2 regions of the Ensifer sp. 38_S197 genome follow, and region 2 is predicted to be linked to the other one. Evidence: riboswitches for the same ligand, from Rfam matches in the RefSeq annotation. Region 2 holds a riboswitch; the other holds the start of a gene.
The links. A riboswitch is a leader RNA that binds a small molecule or an ion and turns the genes downstream of it on or off. The one in region 2 is predicted to bind thiamine pyrophosphate.
Positions count from the first base shown of each region.

Region 1 (4,834 bases), 740 kb from region 2:
CCGCGATCCGTGACAGCCTGCAATTTGGTAACGCTTCCCTGTTGCCGCTGCCGTTTCGCGATATCGAGCCCACCAGTAACGGTTCCAGCGAGTTGCGCGCGCTGCTGCCGGGCGATAGGGAGCGACGGTTCCTGCGGGTCGAAACCATGATCCCGACCACCAACTGGCGTCTCGAACAGCTCGCCCCGTTGGACGGCGCCCTGGCCGCGGCAACCCGGGAGGCCCGGCTGATCGCGCTAGCGGTGACCGTGCCGCTGCTGGCGCTGGTCGCCTTCCTCCTGCGTCGCCGCCAGGCGCTGACGCTGGCGGCGGCGAGGGAACGTGCCGCCCGTGACGAACTGGAGCGCCGCGTGGCGGAGCGTACCCGTGACTTGAGCCTTGCCCGCGATCATCTGGAAACGGAGATCGCCGACCACAGGCGCACCGGCGAGAAACTCCAGGCGGTTCAGCAAGAGCTGGTCCAGGCGAACCGGCTGGCGATCCTCGGCCAGGTGGCCGCCGGCGTCGCCCACGAGATCAACCAACCGGTCGCCACCATCCGCGCCTATGCCGACAACGCCCGCACCTTCCTCGAACGCGGCCAGCAGGAAACGGCAGTGGAGAACCTCGCCAGCATCGCAGACCTTACCGAACGGGTCGGCACCATCACCGACGAACTCCGGAGCTTTGCCCGCAAGGGCCGCTTCGTCGCCGAGCCGACACCGATGCGCGATGTGGTCGAAGGCGCGCTGATGCTCCTTCGCAGCCGCTTTGCCGGCCGCATGGATGCGATCGTCGTCGACCTGCCGGAAAACGGCCTCAGCGTGTTCGGCAACCGTATCCGTCTTGAACAGGTCCTGATCAATCTCCTGCAGAACGCGCTCGAAGCGCTCGGCAATCGGACCGACGCCGAAATCCGCGTGCGTTGCGAGGACGGCCCTTCCGGCAGCGTTTCGCTTGTCGTTGCCGACAATGGCCCGGGTATCCCGCAGCATATCCACGAAGATTTGTTCACGCCATTCAACACCTCCAAGGACGAAGGACTCGGCCTCGGTCTTGCCATCTCCAAGGAGATCGTCGCCGACTATGGCGGCGAGATATCAGTCGAAACCAGCGACAGGGGCACCGTCTTCACGGTCCGCCTGAAAAGGGCCTGAGCGATGCAGCCGTCCGTTTACCTCATCGACGACGACAACGATCTGCGCAAGGCGATGAAGCAGACGCTGGAGCTTGCCGGCCTTGCCGTCACCTCGCTTGCAAGTGCCGCTGAAGCGCTGGAGACGCTCGATGCCGATTTCGACGGCATCGTCGTCAGCGATATCCGCATGCCGGGCATCGATGGCCTGGCGTTTCATCGCCGCATCGCCGCCTTCGATGCCGACCTGCCGGTGATTCTGGTAACCGGCCACGGCGATATCCCGATGGCGGTGCAGGCATTGCAGGATGGCGTCTATGACTTCATTCCCAAGCCCTTTGCCGCCGATCGGCTGGTGCAGAGCGTGCGGCGCGCCCTCGAAAAGCGCCGGCTCGTCATGGAGAACCGCGCGTTGAAACGGGCGGCGGAGACGGCCGGCGACAGCCTGCCGCTGATCGGCCAAACACCGGTCATGGAGCGGCTGCGGCAGACGATCCGGCACATCGCCGACACGGATGTCGACGTCCTCGTCGCCGGCGAAACCGGCAGCGGCAAGGAGGTGGTCGCCACCCTGCTCCACAATTGGAGCCGGCGCCGCAACGGCAACTTCGTCGCGCTGAACTGCGGCGCGTTGCCGGAAACGGTGATCGAAAGCGAACTCTTCGGCCACGAGCCGGGCGCCTTCACCGGCGCCTTGAAGAAGCGCGTCGGTCGCATCGAACACGCCAGCGGCGGCACGCTGTTCCTCGACGAGATCGAGGCAATGCCGCCGGCAACTCAGGTCAAGATGCTGCGTGTTCTTGAAGCCCGCGAGATTACGCCACTCGGCACCAATCAGGTCCGTCCCGTCGATATCCGCGTCATCGCCGCCGCAAAAATCGATCTCGGCGACCCGGCGCAGCGCGGTGACTTTCGCGAAGATCTCTACTTTCGATTGAACGTCGTGACGTTGTCGATCCCGCCGCTGCGCGAACGCCGTGACGACATCCCGCTGCTCTTCTCGCATTTCCTGACCCGGGCAGTCGAGCGCTTCAAGCGTGACGTGCCCGTCATCTCACCGACCGTGCAGCAGCACCTGATGACGCACAACTGGCCTGGCAATGTGCGCGAACTTTCGCATTTTGCCGAACGCGTCGCGCTTGGCGTCGAAGGCCCGTTGGGGCAACCCGTTGTCTCGACCGAACAGTCCGGTTTCGCGCTGCCGGAGCGGCTCGAACGCTACGAGGCGGAGATCCTGAAGGAGGCGCTCCGAGCCCAGCGCGGCGACGTCAAGGCGACCATCGAAGCGCTCGGCATTCCGCGCAAGACCTTTTACGACAAGCTCCAGCGCCACGGCATCAACCGCGCCGATTATGCGGAGCGCGGCGTTCCGGAAAAACCTGACCACTAGCGTCGAGTCTACATCCGGAATACCCGTTTAACGTGCATATTGAGCAACGAGCGATTTCGCGCTTGACGACCCGTGCCGTTCGATGGCTATCTTCTAGGCATTCACCAGGGGGGTCCCGCAAGGGGCTGAGATTCTGCTGGATGGCCGGCTCGCCGGCTGTGGCGCAGTGACCCGTTGAACCTGATCCAGTTCATACTGGCGTAGGGACGGTGCAGATATCGAAGCCAGGATTCCGTGCATTCAGCACCTGGCGGCGCGTCTTTCATCCTTCCGGCATCAGAACTGGGTCTCCAATCGCAAACTTGGAGCCTCGTCATGAATATTGCCACAAAGCCCACCCCTCTCTCGGTCACCCAAGGTCCGCTTCCGGCATCCCGAAAAGTCCACAAGGCCGGCATCCTGCATCCGGATATCCGCGTGCCGATGCGTGAGATCGCGCTGCACCCGACCTCGGGCGAACCGCCGGTCACGGTCTATGATTCCTCCGGCGCCTATACCGCAGACGATGCCGAAATCCGCATCGAGGAGGGGTTGCCGCGGCTCCGCCGCAATTGGATCGTCGCCCGCGGCGATGTGGAAACCTACGAGGGGCGCACTGTCCGGCCGGAGGACAACGGCTTTGCCAGCGGCGACCGGCTGACGCCGACCTTCCCGTTCCAGCATGCGCCGCTTAAGGCAGTGGCCGGCAAGGCGGTAACCCAGCTTGCCTATGCCCGCGCCGGCATCATCACGCCGGAAATGGAGTTCGTGGCGATCCGCGAAAACCTCGGCCGCGATGCGCGCGCGAAAGTTCGCGATGGCGAGAGCTTCGGCGCCCATATCCCCGATCATGTCACGCCGGAATTCGTGCGCCAGGAAATCGCCAGCGGCCGAGCGATCCTGCCCGCCAACATCAACCATCCGGAATCCGAGCCGATGATCATTGGTCGGAATTTTCTGGTGAAGATCAACGCCAATATCGGCAACTCCGCCGTCACCTCGTCGATGGCCGAAGAGGTCGAAAAGATGGTCTGGGCGACCCGCTGGGGCGCCGACACGGTCATGGACCTTTCGACCGGCCGCAACATCCACAACATCCGCGAATGGATCATCCGCAACTCGCCGGTTCCGATCGGCACCGTGCCACTCTACCAGGCGCTGGAAAAGGTCAACGGCATTGCCGAGGACCTCACATGGGAAGTCTATCGCGACACGCTGATCGAGCAGGCCGAACAGGGCGTCGACTATTTCACCATCCATGCCGGGGTGCGGCTGCATTACATCCCGCTCACCGTCGACCGTGTCACCGGGATCGTCTCGCGCGGCGGCTCGATCATGGCCAAGTGGTGTCTGCATCATCACAAGGAAAGCTTCCTCTACGAGCATTTCGAGGAGATCTGCGATATCTGCCGCGCCTATGACGTCTCCTTCTCGCTCGGTGATGGCTTGCGCCCCGGCTCGATCGCTGATGCCAACGACGCGGCGCAATTCGCCGAACTGGAGACGCTCGGCGAGCTCACGAAGATCGCCTGGGCCAAGGATTGTCAGGTGATGATCGAAGGCCCCGGTCACGTGCCGATGCACAAGATCAAGGAAAACATGGACAAGCAGCTCGCCGTCTGCGGCGAGGCGCCGTTCTACACGCTCGGACCGCTGACGACGGATATCGCTCCCGGCTACGACCACATCACCTCCGGCATCGGCGCCGCGATGATCGGCTGGTTCGGCACTGCGATGCTCTGCTACGTCACGCCGAAGGAGCATCTGGGCCTGCCGGACCGCAATGACGTCAAGGTGGGCGTCATCACCTACAAGATCGCCGCCCACGCCGCCGATCTCGCCAAGGGCCATCCCGCCGCGCAGGTGCGCGACGACGCGCTGTCACGCGCCCGCTTCGAGTTCCGCTGGGAGGATCAGTTCAACCTGTCGCTCGACCCGGAGACAGCCCGCAACTTCCACGACGAGACGCTGCCGAAGGAAGCGCACAAGGTGGCGCATTTCTGCTCCATGTGCGGCCCGAAGTTCTGCTCGATGCGGATCTCGCACGACATCCGCGCCGAAGCGCAGAAGGAAGGGCTGGAGGCGATGGCCGCGAAGTATCGCGAAGGCGGCGACCTCTATATGCCAGTCGGCGAAGTCGAAGCCGAAGGGTAAAACGAAACGCGTCGGGAGGGAGCGCCATTGCATTCCCTTCCGACGGCAAGGCAAATGCTCTCGTCTATTTCGAGCCGGCGCCTTCCTTCCACCTCGGCGCCCAGCCGTCGCCCGGCGCCGATCGAGGTCAATTAGGTATCGCCCGGTCTCCAGTGACGAGGCCGGACTGGCCGGGCTGCGCCAGTTCGTTTTCGCGG
Region 1 covers NZ_JBXOVZ010000001.1:926,147-930,980, forward strand. The annotation lists gene AC1Z3V_RS04190 (sensor histidine kinase) at 1-1,136, shown strand, start outside; gene AC1Z3V_RS04195 (sigma-54-dependent transcriptional regulator) at 1,140-2,504, shown strand; TPP riboswitch at 2,601-2,729, shown strand; gene thiC (phosphomethylpyrimidine synthase ThiC) at 2,820-4,637, shown strand.
Region 1: another riboswitch for thiamine pyrophosphate. It lies ahead of thiC (phosphomethylpyrimidine synthase ThiC); the one in region 2 lies ahead of thiD (bifunctional hydroxymethylpyrimidine kinase/phosphomethylpyrimidine kinase).

Region 2 (4,834 bases):
ATTCCTGAAGCGGCATACCAATCGAGTAGATACTCGCTTGGGCTGATCACTAAGTCCGAATTTTCGATCTGGCTCTTCTCGATCGCTTCTGTTTCGAACTCTTCAAGGCGAGGAAGGTTCTTATTGTGCCTCCGAACCCACTCAGAACTACCATGCAAATGGGTCACGATGACACTCGAGATGAGGCCTTGGCGACGCGCCATTGCCGTATAGAAGCCTGAACCGAGCCAGTCGTTGAAATGCACAACGTGATAGTTCTGCGATTTGACATACCGATAGACGCAATATGATTTCGATATTGCGTCAACAGGCTGTGATACGACGTCGTCTGCGTCAACGAGATCTCGAAGAAAACGAATTGTAAAGTCGCTGTGGTTTCTCAGCAGTTCTCGCTGTGTTGCTTGATTGCAGTCCAGATCAGTAATTAAAATATCGACGTGGTAGCCTAGCGACTGCAGATGTAAGCTTTGACCCAGCGCGCATGCGCCGATCCCACCAGATCTGTTCAAGCCAGCAAGCTCTTCGGTGACTATCAAAATCTCGCCAAGCCGCGATGACATTCTTGGTTTCCTTTACTAACGTCGGCAATTCAAATTAGCGTCCATAGATCAACTATGATTGAAATCGGTATCCCGCTATATTGAAATGCAACTTTGATGCTCCACGACTCTAGTAGTTTTGGAATACTGGCTGGCTCGTGGCTCGCAATAGGCGTTACCTGCTTTGTTCGCAGGTGTTGATGGGGCTGGGGGATCTCTTCCGTACAGCCGGCAGCTCGAGCAGGAGCCCGTATTCCTTGGATCGCATATCGTGCCTTAGTTGGCATTGCCTCGACGGCAAACGTTGTTGCGGCCGATCAGCACGCAACGCGAACTGATCACTTTAGAGGGCTGCAGGTACATTCTTCTCTACGATTTGTCCACAACGCGTTGCGCAACGCGTCCCTGGCAAGTTCCAGCGACCACGCGGACGATATTGTCCGGAATGGGGATATTAGGCTCTCGTACGAATCGCCAAGGTCTGGAGCGCGCGGGAGAATGGTCGCAAACATGTCAAGTCGCGAAAAATAGCTTCAGGATGAACGCCTTCTGGGCGTCCGAAAACTGCGATGCCTTCATCGTCTTCCGTCCCTTTCCCAGCCAGGAATAGACACCGGAAAACTCTAGCCAAAACTGGTTCAGTTTGAAGGTTCAGATCAGCGCTTGCATTGCTGGGCAAGAAAAGTAAAAGTCTGAATGTCTGTGAAGTCGAACGCTCAGATAGAAGGCCCTTTGCGCTCTCAAGGCAATAGGGGCCTTTTTCATTGCGGAGCACCTTGATTCGCCCATCTTCCTCATCGAGCCGATGTGTCCCGCCCTGAACTCTGGCAGTTGACATCCCGCCTCGTGCCCCCCAGTAATCACGCATGCCGAGGGGCGCACCTGACGGTGCTGAGATGGCGGTGAGCCAGACCCTTGTACCTGATCCGGATCATACCGGCGTAGGAACGGCGAGGCCTCCTTGGGATATCAGCCGCGCCTCCGTCGTTCATTTGGATCTCCGTCATATGCTTTTGGGAGATCGTTGGTGCCTACACGTAGTTTACCATGGCGCGAGGCACGGTTCCGGAAGCCGAGCCGCCCAATGCGCCTGCTCGATCATTCGGTTCCCTTGTTGATTGCTAGAGGATGCTCGGGAACGGGCCGTTTCTTGGGTGCCTGGATTGTGAGCGCATTCGTCCACATTGAACGCATCTCTGCTCTCCAGAGGAGCCAGGCATGACCGCTATCGCCGTTACTATCGCAGGTTCGGATTCCGGCGGTGGCGCCGGCGTCCAGGCGGATCTGAAGACGTTTTCGGCGCTCGGCGTCTACGGTGCCAGCGTGATTACTGCCATCACGGCGCAAAATACCCGCGGGGTCAGAGCCGTCGAGGATATCTCTCCAGCCGTCGTCACAGCTCAGATGGATGCCGTGTTTTCAGATCTCGCCGCTGGCGCGGTGAAGATCGGCATGGTGTCTCGCCAGGAGACCATTACGGCGATCGCGTCCGGCTTGAAGCGACATGGGCATATGGCAGTCATCGATCCGGTGATGGTCGCTACTTCAGGCGATGTTTTGTTGCGCCCAGATGCGATCGCGACGCTCAAGGAGGAATTGCTGCCGCTAGGGCTGATTTTGACGCCGAATCTGCCCGAAGCGGCGCTGCTGACCGGGCGCGCGATTGCCGAGAACGAGACGGAAATGGCGCGGCAGGCGGAGATGCTGCTGAAGCTTGGTGCGCGTGCAGTGTTGATAAAGGGCGGGCATGCCGAGGGCGACGAAGCCGTCGATATTCTCTTCAACGGGGACACCGCGTTGCGTCTGTCTCGTCCGCGGGTCGAGACGAGGAATGATCATGGCACCGGCTGCACGCTCTCAGCCGCCATCGCCGCTGGTCTTGCCCGTGGGCTGGAGCTTCAAGACGCAGTAGTAGCCGCCAAGACCTATCTGCATGACGCGCTTGTCGCGGGAGTTGCGTTTAAAATCGGGCAAGGGCGGGGGCCGGTTCATCACTTCCATCAGTGGTGGGGAAACGGCGGCGATTAATATCCATCCCGAAACCTTGTGCCGGTCCATTGTTCATGTTCCGCTTTAAAAAGTAAGGTCATTCCATTGTTTAATAAGAGTAATGAAATGATCTGAGGCGGGAAGCTCGTCGTCCGCGGGCTGCAGTTGCTTGAGGGGGCGTGCCCCGGTTTTGGTTCAGGCCACTGCTACGTTGGCGTGAAACGGATGCTCCGCCTTGAGCAGTTTCCGGTAGAGAGCGACATGCTCGCGGCCGCAATCGACATGGCTCATCGGGCGCCTGAGGGTTGCCCGAAGGTTGTCCCAGGATCGCGGCGTGCTCAGTACATCGATCATCCGATCCGCTAGGTCTTGTGCGCTGCCGGCTCGGAAATGATAGCCGTCCAGGCGGTCGCGAACTTTCTCGGCCATGCCGCCGATATCTGAACACAGGATCGGCCGGCCATGGTGCAGCGCCTCCTGGATGACGACCGGGGAGTTCTCCCACCAGACCGAGGGCATCACCACCCAGTCGACCGAGCGCATCAGCCGCGGCATATCCTGGTTTTGATAGGCACCGTAGAAACGAACCCGGCGCCCTGCATCCTCGATCAGTTTCGCGACGCGGTCCTGATAGTCGGTCGGCTGGCGCTCCAGGTTGCCGCCAAAAATCATCAGCGTCGAATCGTCTCCCCAGATCTCCTCCGGCACGCGCGACACGGCGTCGATCAGCACATGCACGCCCTTGAAAGGGGTCATCTGACCGAAATAGGCAAAGCGGTTGCGTCGTGCCGTCGCCGTCGGCAGTTCGCGGGCGGGCGTCTTTTCCCCCATGACGATGCCGTTTTCGATCACAAAGATCTTTTCGGCGGCGATACCCCACTCGACATAGCGATTGGCAAGGAAGGCACTCGGGGCGATGAAGGCGTCGGCAAGGTTCAGCATGCCCCGGACGAATTGCTCGCGGCGGACGAAGCGCGACACAGGGATTTCCGGGAAGCACGTGTGGCAGTTGATCGGCGAGGCGCCATTGCAAAGCTGACCCGAGGGCCGCTTCACCATTTGTCCGTGGTTGTGACAGATCGGCAGGTACTCATGAAAGGTTACGACGATGCGTGCTTTCGGCAGAGCGTCACGCACCGCATAGAGGGCTTCCAACCCAAAGCCCATGACATGGTGGAAGTGGACGATGTCCGGCTTGATGTCTCCCACGAAGCGCAAGAGGTCTCGGCGGATCGCGTCTGTATCGCCATTGGACAGGAAGAAATGATCAAAGTCCTCGGCATGGTAGAGCACCTCGTCCATCGCCAGCCTTAGGCTCATCAGTGCCGACGCGCCGTGGCGCGGCACGGGATTGCCGACGCGGGCAAGGTAGATCGATTCGATGCCCGGCAGGCCGTTCAATGCCTTGTGCAATCCGTGGGAGGCGATCTCGGCGCCACCGAGCGAATGGGTCGGGTGGCCGTGCGAAACGACCAGCACGCGGAGTTTTTCACTCATGCCGAAACCTCGTTGTGGGCCGTTCCTTCTGTTTCCACCGTCTGCATCCAGCGTCCCCGGAACAGGGCCTGATCGACACGCTCCACGTATCTGGCCGTGGCTGGCGAAACAGCGCCTGACGCCTCATCCGATCCGAGCATTTGAAGAGCAGGCAGCCAATAGGATTCGTAGCCCCGGCGGCTCAGCCGCAAGGCGAGATCCAGCCCCTTGAGCGACGCGCCGAGATAGGTCGGCGAAACGCCGGTCTCATCGAGAAGTGCCGTGCGCGGCATGATGCAGCATTCGAGCGAGGCGGTCTGAACCCGCGTCAGCTTCAGGCGGTTCACGGCGCCAACCGGATAACCGGCATAGCGGCTCGACTGAAGATGATCGGCACGCTCGAGCGAGGTGTTGCCGGCCCAGCGGATCGAATGATCTTCATAGGCAAGCGTCGGCGATATAATGCTTCCGCTCGTTGTCTCGTAGTTGGCAACAAGCGTCTGGTACCAACCGGGATTGGCAGGCGTAAGCGAGGCTGAAAGCAGGATGACGGTCTCATTGTCGATTGCCTGCGCCGCGGCCCGAGCCAGGTCACTGGCATCGCCTGAACCTTCGACGGACACCAGCCGCAGCGGCAGGTGATAAAATTCCGCAAGCTGGCGGATACGGGCGGCGCGGCGGCGAAATTGTTCCGATTGCAGCACGAGCACAATCGGCGCCTGCCGCGTGTGCGGTTCGAGCGCCAGAAGACCCAATAACGGGGCAAAATCCTCCTCGGCGTCTCCCACGGCAACAAGGATTGCCGCCCCCACGGCCTCACCGTACCGGCC
Region 2 covers NZ_JBXOVZ010000001.1:190,717-195,550, reverse strand. The annotation lists gene AC1Z3V_RS00710 (glycosyltransferase family 4 protein) at 1-560, opposite strand, end outside; TPP riboswitch at 1,402-1,504, shown strand; gene thiD (bifunctional hydroxymethylpyrimidine kinase/phosphomethylpyrimidine kinase) at 1,758-2,567, shown strand; gene AC1Z3V_RS00700 (glycosyltransferase family 4 protein) at 2,724-4,025, opposite strand; gene AC1Z3V_RS00695 (hypothetical protein) at 4,022-4,834, opposite strand, start outside.